4 regions of the Actinomadura sp. 7K534 genome follow, and region 1 is predicted to be linked to each of the others. Evidence: riboswitches for the same ligand, from Rfam matches in the RefSeq annotation. Region 1 holds a riboswitch; each other region holds the start of a gene.
The links. Region 1 has a riboswitch for cyclic di-AMP ahead of E1266_RS14910 (M15 family metallopeptidase). Riboswitches for the same ligand answer to the same signal wherever they lie in the genome.

Region 1 (4,571 bases):
GCTCGCTCACCATGAGGCTCACGGTCGTCGGGGCGACCTCCAGCCGCGCGGCGAGTTCGTTGACGCTGGCGGGGCCGTCGTACTCCAGGTGCGCCAGTAGTGCCAGGTGGCGGGGGGCCAGGTCGAAGCCCTGGAGCGCTTGGGGGACGGGCAGGCGCTTGGCGCGGCCGACCAGCCGGGGCATCAGCAGCAGCAGGGTGCGGACGGCCTCGTCGACGGCCGGACCGTCCGGGGCGGTGGACATCGGCGGCCCCTCCAAGTACCTTTGAGTGCAAAGCTTTTAAGGTCAAAGGGAACGAGGCTCGCCATGCCGCATCTGACCGTGCACCTTCCGGAGAACAGGCTGTCGGGCAAGGAATCCGAGCTCGTCACCGCGCTGACCGAAGCGATCATCGGAGTCTACGGTGAATGGGCCCGTGACCTGGTGGGCATCCGCCTGGCCGGAGTGCCCGCGGGCCGCTTCGTGCAGGGCGGCGAGAGCGTGGACACCGGCGCCTCGCTGACGATGGGCGTCCGCGCCGGCGCCTTCGACCGTCCCGACGCCGACGAGATCACCGCCCGCCTCGGCGCCGGCCTCACCGACGCGATCACCGATGTGCTCGGCGAGGAGTTCCGCGCCGGCACCATGGTCGAACTCGTGGCGTCCCCGCGGGAGCGCACGTTCGTCGGCGGCGCCCGCGCCGAGTAGCCCACGGCTGGCCGGGTGTGGCCCCTCCCGTGAAGAGCCGGAGATCCGAACGTACGCTGGCAGCGCGCATTCAGATGATCGCTCTGCGTGCCCGGCGGCCTGCGGCGATCATGGCTTCCGCCGCGCACATGTGACCGCCGCGGAACGAGGAGCCGGCCAGTGCAGCAGATGTCCAAGGGCGCCAACATCGACCTGTCCGGCCTGATCGCGGCGACGGGGCCGTTGACCGTCGCGCTGAGCTGGATCGATCCTTCCGGTGAAGGTGAGGCCGATGTCTCGGTGCTCCTGGTCGACGCCGACGGCAAGGTCGGCAGTGACGCGGACTTCGTCTTCTACAACCAGCCCGCGACGGCCGACGAGTCCGTCCGGCTCCTGGGCAAGGCGCCCACCGCCACGGGCAGTGAGGACCGCATCCTCGTCGACCTGACGGCGTTGCGTCCCGGGGTGGAACGCCCGGTCGTCGCCGCCAGCCGCTACAGGGGGGCGACCTTCGGGGTACGAATCCGGGCTCGCGGGGCTGGCCACCGACTTCAAGATCAACGTCGATGACGGCGACGAGGACGAGCCGGGCGAGGCGCCGTCCTCGGAGGGCCCTACGTCCGACACCGACCAGCCCGAACCGGTTGCCGCTACGCCGGTCAAGGACGAGCGGCCGAAGCGGGTTCGGACGGCCAAGAAGAAGACCACCCTCCCCAAGGCGGCGAAGGTCGATCTGGCCGAGCATTCCTCGTGGCGGCACGCACGCCTGTTCTCGGTGACCGGCCTGCGCAATGACCAGGAGCGCGAGGTCCGCGCCACCGCCACGCTGCTGTCGGTGATGGCGCAGGTTCCCGAGTTCGGTCGCCGGCTGACCGCCCGTTTCAACGCTCCGGCCGGGATGGTCCAGACGTTCGCCGAGGCGAGACTTCAAGCACGGGGACGGCAAGGTGCGGCCGGACGGCGTGCTGCGGGTGGCGAGGGCGGGCAGGATCTGGACGGCGCTGATCGAGACCAAGACCGGCGGCAACCCCCTCAAACCGGAGCAGGTGCAGGCTTACCTCGAGGTCGCGGCCCGGAACGGCTACGAGGCCGTGATCACCCTGTCGAACGACCTCGCCCTCGGCAGCGAGCACCGCCGGGACGCTGCGCCTGGGCGACCGGCGCGCCATGCAGGTGGCCGAGAGCTGGGAGAAGCTGATCCGGCAGTTGTGCCTGCGCCTGAGCGGCAGGACCGGCACGGGTGTCGCTCCCGTGCTCCGCAGGCGGCGGGACGGGGACGCGTCGGTGCGCCGCCTGCAGACCGTCACGTCCCTGGTCGAGACCGGGCGGATGAGCGCCGAGATCCGCATGCCCACGGCCGGTGGGCCGGTCCTCCTCGAAGCCGATCTGCGCACCGGCCAGATCGAGACCACCGTCGAGATCCCCGCCGCGGACCGCGCGCGTGCCCTCACCCGCGTCCAATGGCTGTTGCGGCAGCTGCACGAGGCTCCGCCCGAGCTCCGCATTGAAGCCTTGACGCCCGGCCACAAGACCGGCCCGTGCGAGCTCCTGGCGAACCTGACCAGCGAACCCGGCATCCTCGTCCCCGGCGGCGGGAAGCAGATCACCACCTTCCGGCTGACCCTCCCGTCCGGCATGGGCACCAAGCGGGGCACGGAGGAGACCGGCTTCGTGCGCAGCATCGACAACGCGATGGACCGCTTCCATCAGGACGTTCTTCAGGTCCTATAGCTCGATACCGCGGCGGCTGTTTGATCGAGTCCTCGGGGAGCCTGCATGCCCGGGGGTCAGGGGCGTGCGGGCGTTTGGGCAGGTGGGGTCAGGTTTGCGGGGTGTTTGCACCTGCTTGAAGCTTTGGTACGGTCAGTCCGAAATCGGCGCCTGCCAGGTGCCGTAACCATCTGATCGTGTCCGTTCCGTCTGGGTCGTGTGTCGGCCGGGCGGGCGGCTGCGCCGAGTCCGCGTGTGCGCGGAGCCGGGGAACCAGCGCGATGTGCGGGTCCATGCCCGCCTCGCAGGGGTGAATCGACGCCTCCACGCCACGTGCGACGAGGGTCGTAGGGCGACTTCCATGCCCGAATCCGTCAGCTAACCCGGTAGGCGGCATGGAAGGAGCAACTGCCGTGATCGGTCGGCACCGTAAGAAGAAAATCGAGCCCGCTCCCGTGCTGAGCGTCGTCCTCGCCGGTGTCTTCGCGGGCGCCGTGGCCGTGGCGCCGCTGGACGGGGGTTCGGCGGACGGCGGTTCCGCGGACTCCAAGGAGCCTCCGTCAACGAGGGCCGTCGCGGAGCGCGTCGACAGGTCGGCGACGAAGCGGGACGACACGCCGTCGGCGAAGCGGGACGAGGGGCCGCCGCGCAAGGCGCCGGATGACTGCGACCCCTCGAAGAGCACGGCCCGGTACGCCAACGGGCGGATCCCGGTCGACCAGCTCTGCAAGCTGCCCCAGGACGGGGAGTACCTGCGCGCGGACGCCGCGGTGGCCTTCTACAAGCTCAACGCCGCGTACCACGATCGCTTCGGCAAGGAAATGTGCGTGCGGAGCTCCTACCGCGGCTACAACAAGCAGAAGCAGCTCTACCAGCGCATGCCGGCGGGGATGGCCGCGCGTCCCGGCAACAGCAAGCACGGGATCGGGATCGCGGTCGACCTGTGCGACGGCGTCCAGCGCGAGTCCTCACCCCAGTTCAAGTGGCTGGAGGACAATTCCAAGAAGTACGGCTGGATGCACCCCAGGTGGGCCTACAGCAGCCCGTACGAACCGTGGCATTGGGAGTTCGACGTCGGCCAGGCGTAACGGCGTCACCTGTCGCGGAAGAAGCCGTGGCGGGCCAGGATCTCGGCGAGGCGCCGGCCGGTGGGGGTGAGGACCATCCCGGAGCCGCGGCACGTCTCGCAGGCGGCCTCCTCCGGGCCCTCCGGCCGGGCCCTCATGTGGTCGTCGATCGCGCGGTCGATGGCGGCGACGATCGAGGGCTCGGCCGGGCCCAGCCGGACCGAGCCGTAGGAGAAGTCCTGGTGCGGCGCATTCTCGGGGGTCATGTCCGCCGCCCTGCGCGCCGCCTGTGCGACCCGGACCAGCTCGTCGGCCTGCCGGTACCACGTCCGCCACTGCTCGCGGACGACGCTGCCCGTGCCGCCGCACGTCCCGCACTGGGTTTCGAGCGCGGCCAGGAACGGCGCCCAGGGATCGGCGGGGCGGGCCGCGTCACCGGTCATTGACGCGCGCCCTCACGCTTCTCCGCCGACCAAGAGCCGGCGTCCCGGCTGCTCTCCCACGGCCGGTCATACGGGGACGGGCCTCCCGAGGTTCGAGTGAACCGGAACTCGCTCGGGAGCGTCGGCCGCGGCGCCTAGTTGATGTTCAGGTCGCCCTGGACGTCGCGGAGCTGGACGACCTTGTCGGCCCGGCCGTTGAAGACGTTGACGACACCCTCGTCGTTGGCGGACGCCTTCGTCTGGGCCTGGTTCCAGAGGGCCTCCAGTTCCGCGCGGAAGCCGGGATCCTCGTCCAGGAGGCGCCGGACGGCCCCTTCGACGGCGTCGGGGTCCTCGGCGACCCTGGCCAGGGCCGCCTCGTCGGACGGACGTCCGCGGAACCGCTCGCGCACCCGCCGGCACATCTCGGCGACGGCCGCACGGACGGGTTCGCCCGCGACCTCGACGGCTTTGCCGGCCATGGCGGTGGCGACCGCCACGGTCATGGGATCTGTCATTCGTTCAGTGCATCACGACCGGCAGCCCTTGTGCAGTGTTCGTCCCAAGTCGGTCCCGCCCCGGCCGGTTACCACATAAAAATGTACGGAATGGCCGAGATGACGGTTATGGCGTCGACGAGCATCAACACTGGTACCACCTTGTGTGCGGGGTGGCCTGGCGACATCGCGCAGGCTGGGGTGGGCG
Region 2 (4,571 bases), on a different contig from region 1:
GCTGGGGAGAAGTACGGCATCCCGTGGAACGTGCTCGCGGCCGTCGGCAAGGTCGAGACCGACCACGGCAGGTCGCAGCTCCCCGGCGTGAGCAGCGGCGAGAACTACGCGGGCGCGGGCGGCCCCATGCAGTTCCTCGCCCCGACGTTCAAGTCGTACGGGGTCGACGGCAACGGCGACGGCCGCAAGGACCGCTACGACCCGGAGGACGCGATCCCGTCCGCCGCCAACTACCTCAAGGCATCCGGCGCCCCGGAGCGCATGCGCACCGCGATCTTCGCCTACAACCACTCGTGGGACTACGTGAACCTCGTCCTGGACTGGGCCAAGAAGTACGTGGGCGGCGAGTTCGAGGTCGTCCAGGCGAACGGCATCAACTGCGAGGACAACGAGCTGCCCTCGGACGTCGGCGGCCTCGTCCAGCGGATCATCAAGTTCGCGATGGCGCAGCGCGGCAAGCCCTACGTGTTCGGCGCCAACGGACCGGACGCGTGGGACTGCTCCAGCCTCATCCAGGGCGCCTACCGGACGGTCGGCCTCGACATCCCCCGCACGACCTTCCAGCAGTGGCCGTTCGGCGTGAAGGTCGACAAGGGCAAGGAGCAGCCCGGCGACCTGGTGTTCTTCAACTCGGGTCCGGGCACGTCGGCGAACAACCCCGGCCACGTCGGCATGGTGATCGGCGACAACAAGATGATCGTGGCGAGCTGCTCGACGTGCGTGCCCGCGATCGGCGTGAAGCCCTACAAGCGCTCCGACTGGGTGGGCACGACCCGCCCGCTCGCCAGGCCCGACTTCAAGCGCAAGGTCAGCGAACTGGCCGCCGACCGCCCGGGCGGCTGACGGACCCGGGACGGATATTGCGGCGGGGATTCCGCGTTCCGCGTGGCATGCTGATCGTCGTGGAGCCCGAGCTGACGATCCGCCTCGCCGACGAACTGCTGATGTTCCTGCCCGCCACGCGGCGGGCGAGCGTGAGCCGCGTCGCCTGCGACGGGACCTCGACGCTGGGGCATCTGGTGGAGTCGCTCGGCGTGCCGCTGCCGGAGGCCGGCCCGATGACGGTCGGCGGCGAGCCCGCCGACCCGTCGATGCGCCCGGCCGCCGGCGCCGACGTGCGCGTGGAGGCGGTGCCGCGCCCGCAGCCCGTCCCGCTGGAGCCGGGCCAGGACGCCCCGCGCTTCGTCCTCGACGTGCACTTGGGCACGCTCGCGCGCCGGATGCGCCTCCTCGGCCTCGACACCGCCTACCACAACGACATGGACGACCCGGCGCTGGTCGTCCAGGCCAACGACGAGGGCCGCGTCCTGCTCACCCAGGACCGCGGGCTCCTCCGCCGCCGCGCACTGTGGTTCGGCGCGTACGTCCGCGGCGCCCGCCCGGACGACCAGCTCCGCGACGTCCTGGACCGGTTCGCGCCCGTCCTGCGCCCGTGGACCCGCTGCACCGCCTGCAACGGCGAACTCGTCCCGGTCGACAAACAGGAGATCGAGGACCACCTGGAGGCGGGCACGCGCCGCTCCTACGACGTCTACGGCCGCTGCGCGAACTGCGGCCAGCTCTACTGGCGCGGCGCCCACGGCGGCCACCTGGAGCGGATAGTCGAGGACGCGACACGCCTGCTCCAGTCCGTCCAGGAGGGACCAAGATGAAGAGGGCCGACCTGGTCATAGTAGGAGCGGCGATCCTCTCCGAGGGCCGCCTCCTGAGCGCCCAACGCGCCGAACCACCGCACATGGCAGGCGGCTGGGAACTCCCGGGAGGCAAGGTCGACCCCGGCGAGTCAGACGAGAACGCCCTGATACGTGAGTGCCACGAGGAACTGAACATCAAGGTCAGCCTGCAAACCCGAATAGGCGGCGACTGGCCCCTCTCCGATACAACCGTTCTCCGAGTCTGGACCGCCAAGATAGTCGAAGGCGTACCCCAACCCCTAGAACACCTAGCCCTACGCTGGCTGACCCCAGACGAGCTGTACGACGTCGACTGGCTACCAGGCGACCGCCCAGTAATAGAGGCCCTAGCAACCCACGGCCTGACTTAACCCCACCCCCCGCGATGCACTACCCACGAACGCTAATTAGGACGAACCCGGCAGACGTGGTCGGTCGGCCGCATACCGTCACCGGCAACCGGCGACAACGGGTACGCCGACATCAGCCCACGTACGCACGGACATCAGCCACCACCGCAACCCCGCGACAACCCAAACCGTCGCGATTGCGTCCGAAGGCAGGTTTCGAGCGAAGCAAGAAACCTGATCGCGCAGCGAGCCGCTAGGCGAGTCGAAGCGATGCAGCGATCGCACGCAGTGCCCGCCGAAGGGAAGGCGCTCCAGCGCCTGACTGCCAAGGGCAATGCAATAAACACCGCCCGATCGCGCAGCGAGCCGCTAGGCGAGTCGGAGCGATGCAGCGATCGCACGTTTTTTGTTGGTTAGGGCCCCCAGGGCCCTAACCAACAAAAAACAATAAATACGAGGGCTTCCTACCGCGCCGCAGGAAGCCCTCGTACGTCTCAGGTGATGCGGTTGGCGCCCGCGTAGTCGGAGCGGTCGGACAGCCTTGAGATCTTCACCACATCGCCGGTCCGGGGGGCGTGGACGTACTTGCCGTCGCTGAGGTAGATGCCCATGTGGTGGAGGCTGCCGCCGAAGTAGACGAGGTCGCCGGAGCGGAGCTGGTCTCGGGGGACCTTGGTGCCGAGGCCGTAGAGGGCGCCGGTGTAGTGGGGGAGGCCGCGTTTGCCGACCTGGGCGTAGGCCCAGACGACGAGTCCGGAGCAGTCGAAGCTGTTGGGGCCGGAGGCGGCCCACACGTAGGGGGAGCCGAGTTTGCCGAGGGCCTTGCGGGCCATGTCGGCGGGGAGGTCGGAGCCCTTCACGGTGGCGCGGAGGCCGCTGCGGGGGTCGCTGACGCGGGTCGTGGTCAGCTTGTCGAGGCGCTTCATGACCTCGGCGACCTTTTTCCGGGCGGCTTCGCGGGCCGCCTTGGCGTCCGCGGTGGCCTTCTCGACCTGGGCGGTGGTGGCTTCGGCGGTGCGCTGCGCGGTCTCGGCCTGCTGGATCTGCTTCTGCAGGGAGAGGACGGCGTTGGCCTGGCTCTGGGTGAGGAAGGCGCGTTCGGCGAGGCCCTCGGGGGAGCCGTCGGCGCCGAAGATCACGTCGGGTGCGCCGGTCATGTAGTTGACCGCGGCGAGCCGTCCGAGCTGCTCGCGGGCGGGGGCGGCCTGGGCGCGCAGGAATGCGGCCCGCCTGGCGGCGGCGCGTTCGGCCTGCTGCGCCTTGCCGAGGTCGACGCGGGTCTTGTTGTACTTCTCGGTGAGGATCTCGGCCTCTTCGTTGAGCGCGTCGAGGCTCTTGCGTAGCCCCTCCTCCGTCGTCGGAGTGGGCGTCGGGGACAGCCGGGCCGGTGCGGCGGCGTGCGCGGTGACGGGTGAGGCGGTGCCGAGGCCGATCAGGAGCATCGTGGCCGTGGTGGCGGGCGCGATGCGGCGCCACCGTCGGGGGGCCGGAGCCAAGCCGGTCTTCTCCTCTCCTCGCGCGCCTACCGGGTTAGCTGACGGGTTCGGGCGGGGAGATCGCCCTACGACGTGCGTCGATTCACCCCAGGGACCTGGGTCCCCGGCTCTCCCGACACGCGGGAGATTAGGCGCTCCGGCCGCAGTCCCGGGGGCGGGACTCCGAACGACCGGATCTCGGGCAGATTACAAAGAACGAGCAAAGTTGGCGAATCGGGGGCCCTGGGACGGACCGGACGACCGCTGCAGGGCGGGCTGCGGGCGCGGGCAAGTAGAATGAGTCAGTGCCGCGCTCTGCGGCGATCCCCGTTCTCTCAGCCAAGGCGAGCCTCGCATGCCCAACTCCACGCGCGACGACCTCCGTAACGTAGCGATCGTCGCCCACGTCGACCACGGGAAGACGACGCTCGTCGACGCCATGCTCTGGCAGTCCGGGGCCTTTCGCGAGAACCAGCAGGTCGACGACCGGGTGATGGACTCCGACGATCTGGAGCGCGAGAAGGGCATCACCATTCTCGCCAAGAACACCGCGGTCCTGCACAACGGGATGACGATCAACATCATCGACACCCCGGGGCACGCCGACTTCGGCGGCGAGGTGGAGCGCGGGCTGTCGATGGTGGACGGCGTCGTCCTGCTGGTGGACGCCAGCGAGGGCCCGCTCCCGCAGACCCGGTTCGTGCTGCGCAAGGCCCTCGCCGCGCGGCTTCCGGTGATCCTGGTCGTGAACAAGACCGACCGCCCCGACGCCCGCATCGACGAGGTCGTGGACGAGACGTACGAGCTGTTCATGGACCTCGACGCCGACGAGGAGCAGATCGACTTCCCGATCGTCTACGCGTCGGGGCGCGCCGGGCGGGCCTCGCTGGAGAAGCCGGGCGACGGCGAGATGCCGGAGGGCGAGGACCTGGAGCCGCTGTTCAAGGTCATCACCGAGACGATCCCGGCGCCGTCCTACGACCCGGACGTCCCGCTGCGGGCGCACGTCACCAACCTGGACGCCTCCAGCTACCTCGGCCGGATCGCGCTGTGCCGGGTGCACGCCGGGACGA
Region 3 (4,571 bases), on a different contig from region 1:
GCAGAGGCGCCTCCCGCCGCTTGGCGGCCGTCGCGAGTCTGACCCTGGCGGTCTCCCTCGCGGCTCCTCCGATGGCTGCGCACGCCGACCCGCAGCCGACCCGGGCGCAGGTCCAGAAGAAGCTCGACAAGCTCGCCGAGCAGATGGACCACAAGGTCGAGGCGTTCAACCAGCTCAACGAGAAGCTCAAGATCGCCAAGAAGAAGTACCAGACGGCGCTCAAGTCGAGCAAGCAGGAGCAGGCGGCCTTCGAGGAGCAGCGCTCCAGGATCGCCCAGATGGCGGCGGACGCCTACAAGAACGGCGACACCGACGGCGTGACCGGCTTCGTCGGCAGCAACGACCCGCAGGCCATCCTGGACCAGGCCGCGGTCTTCTCGCACCTGTCGCAGGAGCGCAGCTCCCAGCTCACCCAGTTCCTCTCCACCGCCCAGCGGCTCCGCCGCGAGGAGGCGCAGGCCAAGGCGTCCTACGAGGACGTGAAGGCCAAGACGAAGGAGCTGCGGGAGCAGAAGCAGAAGCTCGACAAGGAGGTCGCCAAGCAGAAGGCGCTGCTGCGGCGGCTCGGCGGGACGACGCCGTCGTCCGGCGGCGGCTCGGGCAACATCGGCGGCACCTACAACGGCCCGGCCAGCGGCTCGGCCCGCACGGCGCTCGACTTCGCCTACGCCCAGCTCGGCAAGCCGTACTCCTACGGCGCCGAGGGCCCGAACTCCTACGACTGCTCCGGCCTGACCATGAAGGCGTGGGCGGCGGCGGGCGTGGGCATCACCCGCACGACGAACTCCCAGTACGCCGCCACCAAGCGGGTGGACAAGAGCAACCTGCAGCCGGGCGACCTAGTGTTCTTCAGCGGCCTCGGCCACGTCGGCCTGTACGTGGGCAACGGCCAGATGATCCACGCGCCGCGCACCGGGAAGAACGTCGAGGTCGTGAGCATCACCTCGGGCTACTACCTGAACAACTACTACGGCGCCGGGCGGCCCTGACGCCCGCCCCGGAGCGCCCCGCGGCGGGCGTGACGGAGCCCACTCCGACAGCGGACCAGGTCTTGACCTGGTCCGTTGTTGATTTTGGGGGGGTTTGCGTTCTATTGGTGCTTTGGTACCTTTACACCACTCACGGCGCCCGCCAGACGCCGGAGCCCCACGGCGCCCACCGGGCGCCATGGTCCCACGCGGCACATCCAGCTGCCGCGTGACGGCGGCGCGAGCCACGTGCCGCTCCCCCTGCCGGCGGCGCGCTCCACGCGTCGCCCGCGGCACCCACGGTGCCGCAGCGGGCCTCCACGCAGGCCCGGCCGGCCCGGCTCCACCGTGCGCACGCCCCAGCGGGCATGGCGCTGAGCGCGCTGCGACGGCGGACATCGCGGGTCAGGCACGGACGGCTCCCGGACGAACGGGCCGCCGTCCGCACAACACCCACAACATCAGGCGCCGCTCTTTCGCACGCGGGAGACAGGTCCCGCGCACGGGCCCCATCACGCCCCCAGGATCGCAGCGGCAGCGCCGAATCCGCCGACGCGCGGAACCGGGGACCCATATCCGCCGGAGTCCGGGGCTAGCCCCGGACGGGCATTCCGGCACCCGGGGTGAATCGGCGCGTCTCTCCCGGACGACCGGTGAGAGCCGCCGTAGGGCGGCTTCCACGCCCGAACCCGTCAGCTAACCCGGTAGGCGGCATGGAAGTCAGGAGATCCCCCGTGCCAGGCGCACACCGCAAGAAGTCACCGGGCAAGAAGTCACCGGCCGAGAAGCCGCCGGTCGAGACGTTGCCGGTCGAGACGTTGCCGGTCGAGAACCAGAAGCCGTCCGGCAAGCACCGCAAACCGGGCCGCCTCACCCTGACGTGGCGGACGACCGGCGGCGTGATCGTCGGCGCCGCCGTCCTCGGCACCGCCGCGGCCACCGCGCAGGCGTCGGTGCTGCCGTTCGGCTCCGTGCCCGCCCAGGTCACCGCGGCCGACCTCAACGGCGCCAAGGGCGGCGGCGAGCGCGGCGGCACGTCCTCGTCCAAGGACAAGGTGAAGGGCGGGCCGAAGAAGGAGAGCCGGGCCACGCCGAAGGACGGCGGCGGCCGCGACGGCGGCGAGGGCGAGGACGGCGAGCGCTCCGGGAACGAACGGCCGGAGTCCGGCGGCTCGGAGAAGCCGGCCGAGGACACCCGCCCAACCGCCGAGCAGGCCATCGAACTCGCCCGCTCCCAGGTCGGCATCGAGGAGGACGGCAACGGCGAGACCAAGTTCAACAAGTGGTACACGGAGAGTTCCCGCGCGAAGGAGACCGTCGCGCGCGACGGCGGCTCCGTCCGGGGGTATGGGGCCGCAGCCTGGTGCGACATGTTCATCTCATGGATCGGCGACCAGCTCGGCTTCACCGACCAGTTCGGCAGCGACGCATGGACGATCGCCCACGCCAAGTGGTTCCGGGACCAGGGCCGCTGGGGCACCGAGCCCAAGCCGGGCGCCATCGTCTTCTACTCATGGCGCGGCGGCAAGAGCCTCGACGACATCGTGCACATCGGCATCGTGACCAAGAAGATCAACGACAGCACCATCGAGGCCGTGGAGGGCAACACCGACGAGGCCGTCCGGGTCAGGGAACGCCCGACCCGGAGCATCGTCGGCTACGGATACCCAGAGTACAGGTCGTGACGGCACCTCCTCCGCCCGCTGCATAGGATCGCGCGCATGGAGGACGGTCCCGGGCACGGCGGCCCCGTCACGCGCCGCAGGGCACTCGCCCTGGGCGCGGGCGGGGCCGCCGTGCTCCTCGGTGGCGGCGGGGCGCTCCTCGGCGCACGTTCCGGCGACGACGGCCCGCGCCCCGTCCGCGCGGACGAGGGCACCGGGACGTTCGACCCGGCGGCGGCCGCCACCGTCCTCGCCAACCGCGCGCGCGCCGTGCGCAGCGGTGACCGGGCGGCGTTCCTGGCGACGGTGGCCTCCGCACCCGCCGCCTTCCAAGAAGCTCAGTCCCGCATGTACGGCAACCTCCGCAGGCTTCCGCTGGAGCGCTGGGAGGAACGCGTCGTCGCCCCGCAGGGCACGGACGGCGAAGCGGGTGCCGTGGTCGTCCGCGTGGAGGTGCGCCACCGGCTGCGGGGCTTCGACCGCGGCGACGTGGTCGCCTCCCGCCACCTGGCGCTGGCCCGCCGCTCCGGCACCTGGACGATCGTCGGAGACGGGGCGTCCCGCGGCCTCCGGGACGACCCCGCGATCTGGGACGGCGGCGACCTGAAGACGGCCGAGGGTCGCGCGAGCCTCGTCATCGGCGACGCCCCGGGGCTCGCCGAGATCGCCGGACGCCTCGACGCGGCCGTCCCCGTCGTCACCGGCGTCGTCGGCACCGGGTGGGCGCGGCGCGTCGTCGCCCTGGTCCCCGCCGACGCGGGGCTGGCGTCCGCGCTCGCGGGCCCGGACCGGCGCCTCGACGAGATCGCCGCCCTCGCCACCGTCGCACCGTCCGCCGGCCGGGCCCGGGGCCAGGACCGCGTCGTCGTCTCCCCCGGCACCTTCGGCCGCCTCAACGACCTGGGGCGCGACGTCGTGCTGACCCATGAGCTGACGCATGTCGCCACCGGCGGCGCCCGCGACCGCACGACTCCGCTGTGGCTGATCGAGGGCTTCGCGGACTACGTCGGCTACCTCCGCACGAGGGTCGGCGTCCGGGCGGCGGCGGCCGAGCTGCGCCGCGAGGTGGCCGCGGGACGGGTCCCGTCCGCGCTGCCCGCCGCGGACGCGTTCTCCGCCGGATCCGCGCGCCTCTCCCAGGCGTACCAGGAGTCCTGGCTCGCCTGCCGGATGGTCGCGGGCCGGTACGGTGAGGCGACGCTCGTGCGGCTCTACCGGACCGCCGGGCGCGTCCCGGAGGCCGCCGCGCTGCGCGACGTGCTGGGGCTCACCCGGGACCGCTTCACCGCCCTATGGCGCGACTACCTGAAACGGGAGCTCACTTGAGCGAGGCAGAGGCGGCCGAAGGCCCGGCCGAGCCCGGCGCCGGTGGAGCGGAGCGCACCCGCCGGGACGAACCCGGCGAGCACGACGAGCGAGCCGCGCGCATGCGGCGGCCCCGGATCGCCGCCGCCGTCGCGGCGGCCGTGCTGTTCGCCGGGCTCGGCGCCGTCATCGCCGTCACCACGCCCTGGGACCCGCTGCCCGGCCCGGTCCCCGGCGGGCACGCGGAACCCGATCCGGCGCTGGACTTCTCCCCCGCCGAGATCGCCCGCTCCCAGGCGTTCGACTCGGCCATCAACCCGTCCGCCTACGCCGGCCTCGTCGTCGGCCTGGCGCTGATACTCGCGCTGGGCCTCACCCCACTCGGCGCCCGGTTCATCGGCTGGGTCACCGCACGCACCCGCCGCTGGCCCCTGCGCGTCGTCATCGGGGCCTTGGCTCTCACGACGCTGCTGCGCGTCGCCGGGCTCCCGTTCCGCATCTGGCGCGAGTCGGTACTGCGCCGGTACGGGCTGTCGACGCAGAGCTGGCCCGAGTGGCTCGTGGACCAGCTCAAGTCCCTCGGCGTCACCTGGGTCGTCTACGCGGTCGCCCTGCTGCTCCTGTACGCGGTCGT
Region 4 (4,571 bases), on a different contig from region 1:
ACGTCGGGCACGCCTCCCACGTCCCGCATCACCGTGTGCGAGCCGGGCGGGAGGTTGGCCCGGCACAGGTAGTGGGGGCGGACGAGCAGGACGAACTCGTCCCCCAGTTCCCGCGCGAACACCTCGGGTTCGAGGGGCGGCTCCAGCAGCCGGACCGGGCGGCCCTTCGGGCCCGTCAGGAACGTCGGTGCGTACAGCACGGCGCGGCGACCGTCGCCCAGCCCTAGCGAGTCCCGGAGGGCGGCGACCTCGGCGGCCAGCTCGGGGTCGTCGTCCAGGCCGTTGACCAGGGGATCGTTGCGCGGGTAGCCGACCGGCAGGAGTTCCGCGCGGACGCCGAGGCCCCCGCACAAAGTCTCCTCGTCGTGCCCGGACCGGACGAGGAAGCAGTCGTAGCGATCGACCATCCGCCGCAGCCGCTCCCGCTCCGCGGCGGCACCGCCCTTGAGCCGCGGCTGGTCCAGGCCCATCAGCTTGAACGCCGACCCGTGCCAGGTCTGGATGTAGGTGGTCTCCGGCCGCTTGCGGAGCCCGTCCGGGTAGCCCTGGTTGTCGATCCAGAACTCGGCCCGCGCGAGCGCCAGGTAGTAGGCCCAGGACCCGCGCTTGACGAGCTCGGCGTCGCGCGGGAACCCGTCGGGGGACGACGCGTACGACCACACGGCCCTGACCGGGAGACCCGAGCGGCGCAGCTCCCGGTAGACGTACTTCGGGTTGTCCGAGTACTGCTTGCCGAGCTGGCTCTCGAACACCGCGAGGCCCGTCCGGACCGGCAGCCGGCTCAGCACCCGGTTGAACACCGCGACCTTGGTCTTGCGCGAGGTCAGCCTCCGGCGGGCGCTCCTGTCCAGCCGCCGCACACGCCGCCAGGCGCGCCGTCCGGCCCGGACCACCGGGACGCGGCGCGCGGCCGCGCCGGCCAGCCGCGCCCACGGACTGTCCGTCTCCAGCGCGAACGCCAGGTGCCCGCCGCCCGTGACGTACGAGCGGAGCCGGTCCCCGGCGAACCGCGTCAGCCGGGGCCGGACGGGCAGCACGACCCCGTCCAGCTTGGGCGACCCGCGGCCCTCGCCCAGCCGGGTGACCACGTCCTCACCGTCCGCCCTGAGGCGGAGCCGGACGTCCCAGACAGGGTCGATGAGCCCGGTCGGCCGGAGCACCGCGACGGGGTCGAACTCGGCCTCCCAGCCGATCCGGTCGCCCTCGTGCCGCAGCCTCGCCCGGATCCGCGCCCTCCGGGATTTCCGCCGCCGGTCGCAGAACTCCAGTGTGCCGGACAGTCCGGCCGGGCCGATGCGGCCCAGCGGGTTCAGCACGTGGCCGGCCATGCGGGCCCGCCCTCCCCGCATCTCCAGCTCGGTCACCGTGTTGGCCGGCCGAAGATCCTTCAGGGGGCGCAGATGGAAGCCGAAGTCCGTGACGTCCAGGACGCGGCGGCCGAGGGCGCCGCGGGGCCGGCCCGCGCCCCAGAAGACGCGCCCGTCCCGCTCCACGAGCCGCGCGCGCAGCTCGGGCCGCTTCTCGGGGGCGTACTCCGCGGCCGCGAGCGCCCCGGCGTGGTCCCCCTCGCGCACCAGGTACGCGGCGATCGCGGGCAGCGTGTTGGCCTCCTCGAACACGCGGGGATCGAGCTCCGCCAGGTAAGCGGCCGCGAGCCCCAGGAACCGCTCCTGGTAGCCGACGTCGCGGCCGCGCATCTCCCGCATGTAGAGGACCAGGTCGTGGTTGATGAACTTGACGTCCTTGGCACGTCCCAGCTCGTGGGCGCCGCGCAGCGCGAACAGCATGTCGATGCGCCGGTGGATCTCCAGGCGGTCGGCGAAGTTCGCCAGGTCCGCGCGCCGGTTGGAGATGGAGGGCGCCGGCGTCCGCTCACTGACCAGCCAGTTGTAGACGCGGTGCGGGATCAGCGCCGTCCCCCGCGCCGCCAGGTAGGCCTCGGCGGTGAACAGCAGGTCCTCGTAGTGCAGGTCCTCGACGAACCTGAGGCCGTGCTCCTCCAGGAAGGACCTGCGGTACGCCTTGTTGGTCGACAGGGTGTCGTAGAGGAGGCGGGGGTTCTCCTCCAGCGACCCGAACACGGCTCTGCGCCGGTAAAGCCACGGGTACCAGGGCCGGACGCGTTCCCGCGCCCCCTCCGGCAGGTCCAGGAAGATCCGGTCGCACCGCCCGGACACCAGGTCGGCGCCGGTGTCCTCGGCGGCGCCGAGCAGGTTCAGGCAGGCGTGCCGGTCCAGCAGGTCGTCGCTGTCGAGGAACATCACGTACCGGCCGGTGGACGCCTCGACGCCCGCATTGCGCGGCCGGCCGCAGCCGCCGGAGTTGGACGGCAGGTGCACGGCCCGGACGCGGCCGGGGTGCGCGGCGGCGATCCGGTCGGCGACCTCCGCCGTGCCGTCGGTGCTCGCGTCGTCGACGATGACCGTCTCGACACCGCCCAGCGACTGCCCCAGCGCCGACGCGACCGCGCGCGGCAGCCTCCGCGCATCGTTGTAGGCGATCACGACCACACTCAGATCCGGGCGCACTGACATCCCCCCGCGGCTTCGGCTCCGGGAGCCCCCGGACCTCCGGCGAAGGCGCCCGACCCCGGCCTTCCCGCTCGTGGACGCTCCCTTCCAGGCGCCGGTCGGACGCGCGTGCACGGATTCCTTTCCAGGAACGCCGCGCTGAGGTCCAAGAGCGATCAAAGGCTGTCAATGGTTGGCATTACCCGACTTCCGCGGAGAGAAGGGGCACCCGGCCCGGGAACGCCAGAAGGCGCCCGGCAGGACTGCCGGGCGCCTTCCGATCGACGCGGAACCGCGTGGAGCACGGACGTGGCCGTGCGGTGGATCAGGCCTTGTAGTCGGGGTAGCCGTAACCCACGATCACGGACTTGCTGCGGACCTTCTTCTCCACCTTGTCGTTCGTGTTGCCCTCGATGGTGCTGACGGTGCCGTTGCCGTTGTCCTTGACGACGATCCCGACGTGGTCGATGGCGCCGATGCTGGAACCGCGGTCCCAGTCGAAGAACACGACCGAACCCGGCTTGGCCTTCTGGCCCCAGCGCCCGGTCTCCTTGAACCAGGAGGCGTGCTGGACGGTGTAGGCGTCCCAGCCCATGTTCTTCACACCGGTCTGGGCGCCCAGCCACGACACGAACATGTTGCACCACTGCGCGCCGTTGTAGGCCTTGACCGAGAACCCGCCGTCACGCTTGGCGGTGGCCTTGGCGTGCGGGGTCGACACGAACCAGTCGTGGTACTTGGTCTGGCCGCCCCGGCCCTCCGAGATGCCGACCTGCTTCTCGGCCAGCTTGATGACCTCGGACGGGTCCACGTCGCGCGGCGGGACCTTGTAGCCCATCTTGCGCGCCTCGGCGGCCGAGAGGGCGGTGGAGCCGCTCGACTGGTTCGACTGGTTCGAGACGCTCGCCGCGACGGAGCCGTTCTTGGCGGCCGCCTGGGCAGTGGTCTCCGCCGACGCGTCGCCGGCGAGGGGGTTGATGAGCGCGAGCCCGACGGCCCCCGCGAGCACCGCGCCTACCGCGGCGCCGACCGCCTTGTCCTCGGCGGTGATGTTGTCCATGGAAAGTCGATTGAAACGACCGGTCATGCAGGGAATCTCCTTGTCTTCCATGACGCCTACCGGGTTAGCTGACGGATTCGGGCATGGAAGCAGCCCTACGGCGCGACTCTCGGACGCGCCGATTCACCCCTGGAACCTGGGTCCCCGGCTCCGTGCCGGTCGGATTCGACCGGACGGACTCGGCCTCGCACCGCGGGCGCGGTGCTGACTGTTCGGATTTATCTCAGCGACTGATCTCGGTGAGGGGGCGCGCATCGTCTGGCGCGCATCGCGTGCGGGATCCGCTCCGCGATCCTCGGCCGCGACATGGGCGGCCGGTGGCAACGCATGGGGTGCGCTGCGTGATTCGGATAGAAGGTATCAACGTTCTCAAGGAACGCAAATCGCGGACAAAACACCGTCTTGCCTGCTCAAAGACCTTCCAAGACACCACCAACAGCGTAAGGACCCGATGTCTTCCCGATCACCGGTCGACCGGCCACAGCCCCTGCCAGCAGGGGCCTCCCGGCATCCGGGGAAAGGTAAAGGACCCGGGGACGACGACGGCCGGCACATGGCGGTCCGCCACGTACCGGCCGTCTTCACCCCCGGTTACGCGTGGTGCACATCACACGAGGCGGTTCTCCCGCCCCCGAACATGACGCTCCTCACTCCACGCGGACGGCGAAGAGCGTGGTGTCGTCGGCCGCCCTGTCGTGCTCCATGCGGGCCAGGACCTCGTCCAGCACCAGCTCCGGCCGGGTGGAGGAGTCCTGCAGGATGTCGGTGAGGCGGTTGATCCGGTCGTCCAGGTCGGCGTCCCTGCGCTCCACCAGCCCGTCGGTGTACAGGAAGATGACGTCGCCCTGGTCGAGCTGGGTGGTGATCGTCGTGTACTCCCAGTCCGTCATCGCGCCGAGCATCGGGTCGCGGACGACCTCCAGGCGCTCCGCCCGGCCGCCCCGCATCAGGATCGGCGGCGGATGGCCGGCGCACGTCCACTCCATCACCCGCCGGCCCGG

Region 2: it holds a riboswitch for cyclic di-AMP, as region 1 does, so the genes downstream of both, E1266_RS21475 (C40 family peptidase) here and E1266_RS14910 (M15 family metallopeptidase) in region 1, are expected to answer to the same signal.
Region 3: it holds a riboswitch for cyclic di-AMP, as region 1 does, so the genes downstream of both, E1266_RS31365 (CHAP domain-containing protein) here and E1266_RS14910 (M15 family metallopeptidase) in region 1, are expected to answer to the same signal.
Region 4: it holds a riboswitch for cyclic di-AMP, as region 1 does, so the genes downstream of both, E1266_RS10650 (CHAP domain-containing protein) here and E1266_RS14910 (M15 family metallopeptidase) in region 1, are expected to answer to the same signal.

Annotation. Positions count from the first base shown of each region.
Region 1 covers NZ_SMKB01000061.1:5,708-10,278, reverse strand. Annotated here, with positions in the region: gene E1266_RS14925 (helix-turn-helix domain-containing protein) at 1-244, opposite strand, end outside; gene E1266_RS14920 (tautomerase family protein) at 308-688, shown strand; gene E1266_RS38805 (TerD family protein) at 857-1,237, shown strand; gene E1266_RS38800 (hypothetical protein) at 1,835-2,398, shown strand; cyclic di-AMP (ydaO/yuaA leader) riboswitch at 2,609-2,785, shown strand; gene E1266_RS14910 (M15 family metallopeptidase) at 2,791-3,465, shown strand; gene E1266_RS14905 (hypothetical protein) at 3,471-3,887, opposite strand; gene E1266_RS14900 (hypothetical protein) at 4,022-4,384, opposite strand.
Region 2 covers NZ_SMKB01000112.1:10,726-15,296, reverse strand. Annotated here, with positions in the region: gene E1266_RS21490 (NlpC/P60 family protein) at 1-843, shown strand, start outside; gene E1266_RS21485 (Mut7-C RNAse domain-containing protein) at 891-1,652, shown strand; gene E1266_RS21480 ((deoxy)nucleoside triphosphate pyrophosphohydrolase) at 1,649-2,044, shown strand; gene E1266_RS21475 (C40 family peptidase) at 2,518-3,519, opposite strand; cyclic di-AMP (ydaO/yuaA leader) riboswitch at 3,527-3,663, opposite strand; gene typA (translational GTPase TypA) at 3,854-4,571, shown strand, end outside.
Region 3 covers NZ_SMKB01000251.1:3,336-7,906, forward strand. Annotated here, with positions in the region: gene E1266_RS31360 (C40 family peptidase) at 72-989, shown strand; cyclic di-AMP (ydaO/yuaA leader) riboswitch at 1,497-1,694, shown strand; gene E1266_RS31365 (CHAP domain-containing protein) at 1,703-2,653, shown strand; gene E1266_RS38395 (hypothetical protein) at 2,690-3,958, shown strand; gene E1266_RS31375 (M48 family metallopeptidase) at 3,955-4,571, shown strand, end outside.
Region 4 covers NZ_SMKB01000036.1:37,947-42,517, forward strand. Annotated here, with positions in the region: gene E1266_RS10645 (CDP-glycerol glycerophosphotransferase family protein) at 1-2,528, opposite strand, end outside; gene E1266_RS10650 (CHAP domain-containing protein) at 2,836-3,597, opposite strand; cyclic di-AMP (ydaO/yuaA leader) riboswitch at 3,609-3,751, opposite strand; partial or broken gene E1266_RS10655 (PP2C family protein-serine/threonine phosphatase) at 4,218-4,571, opposite strand, start outside.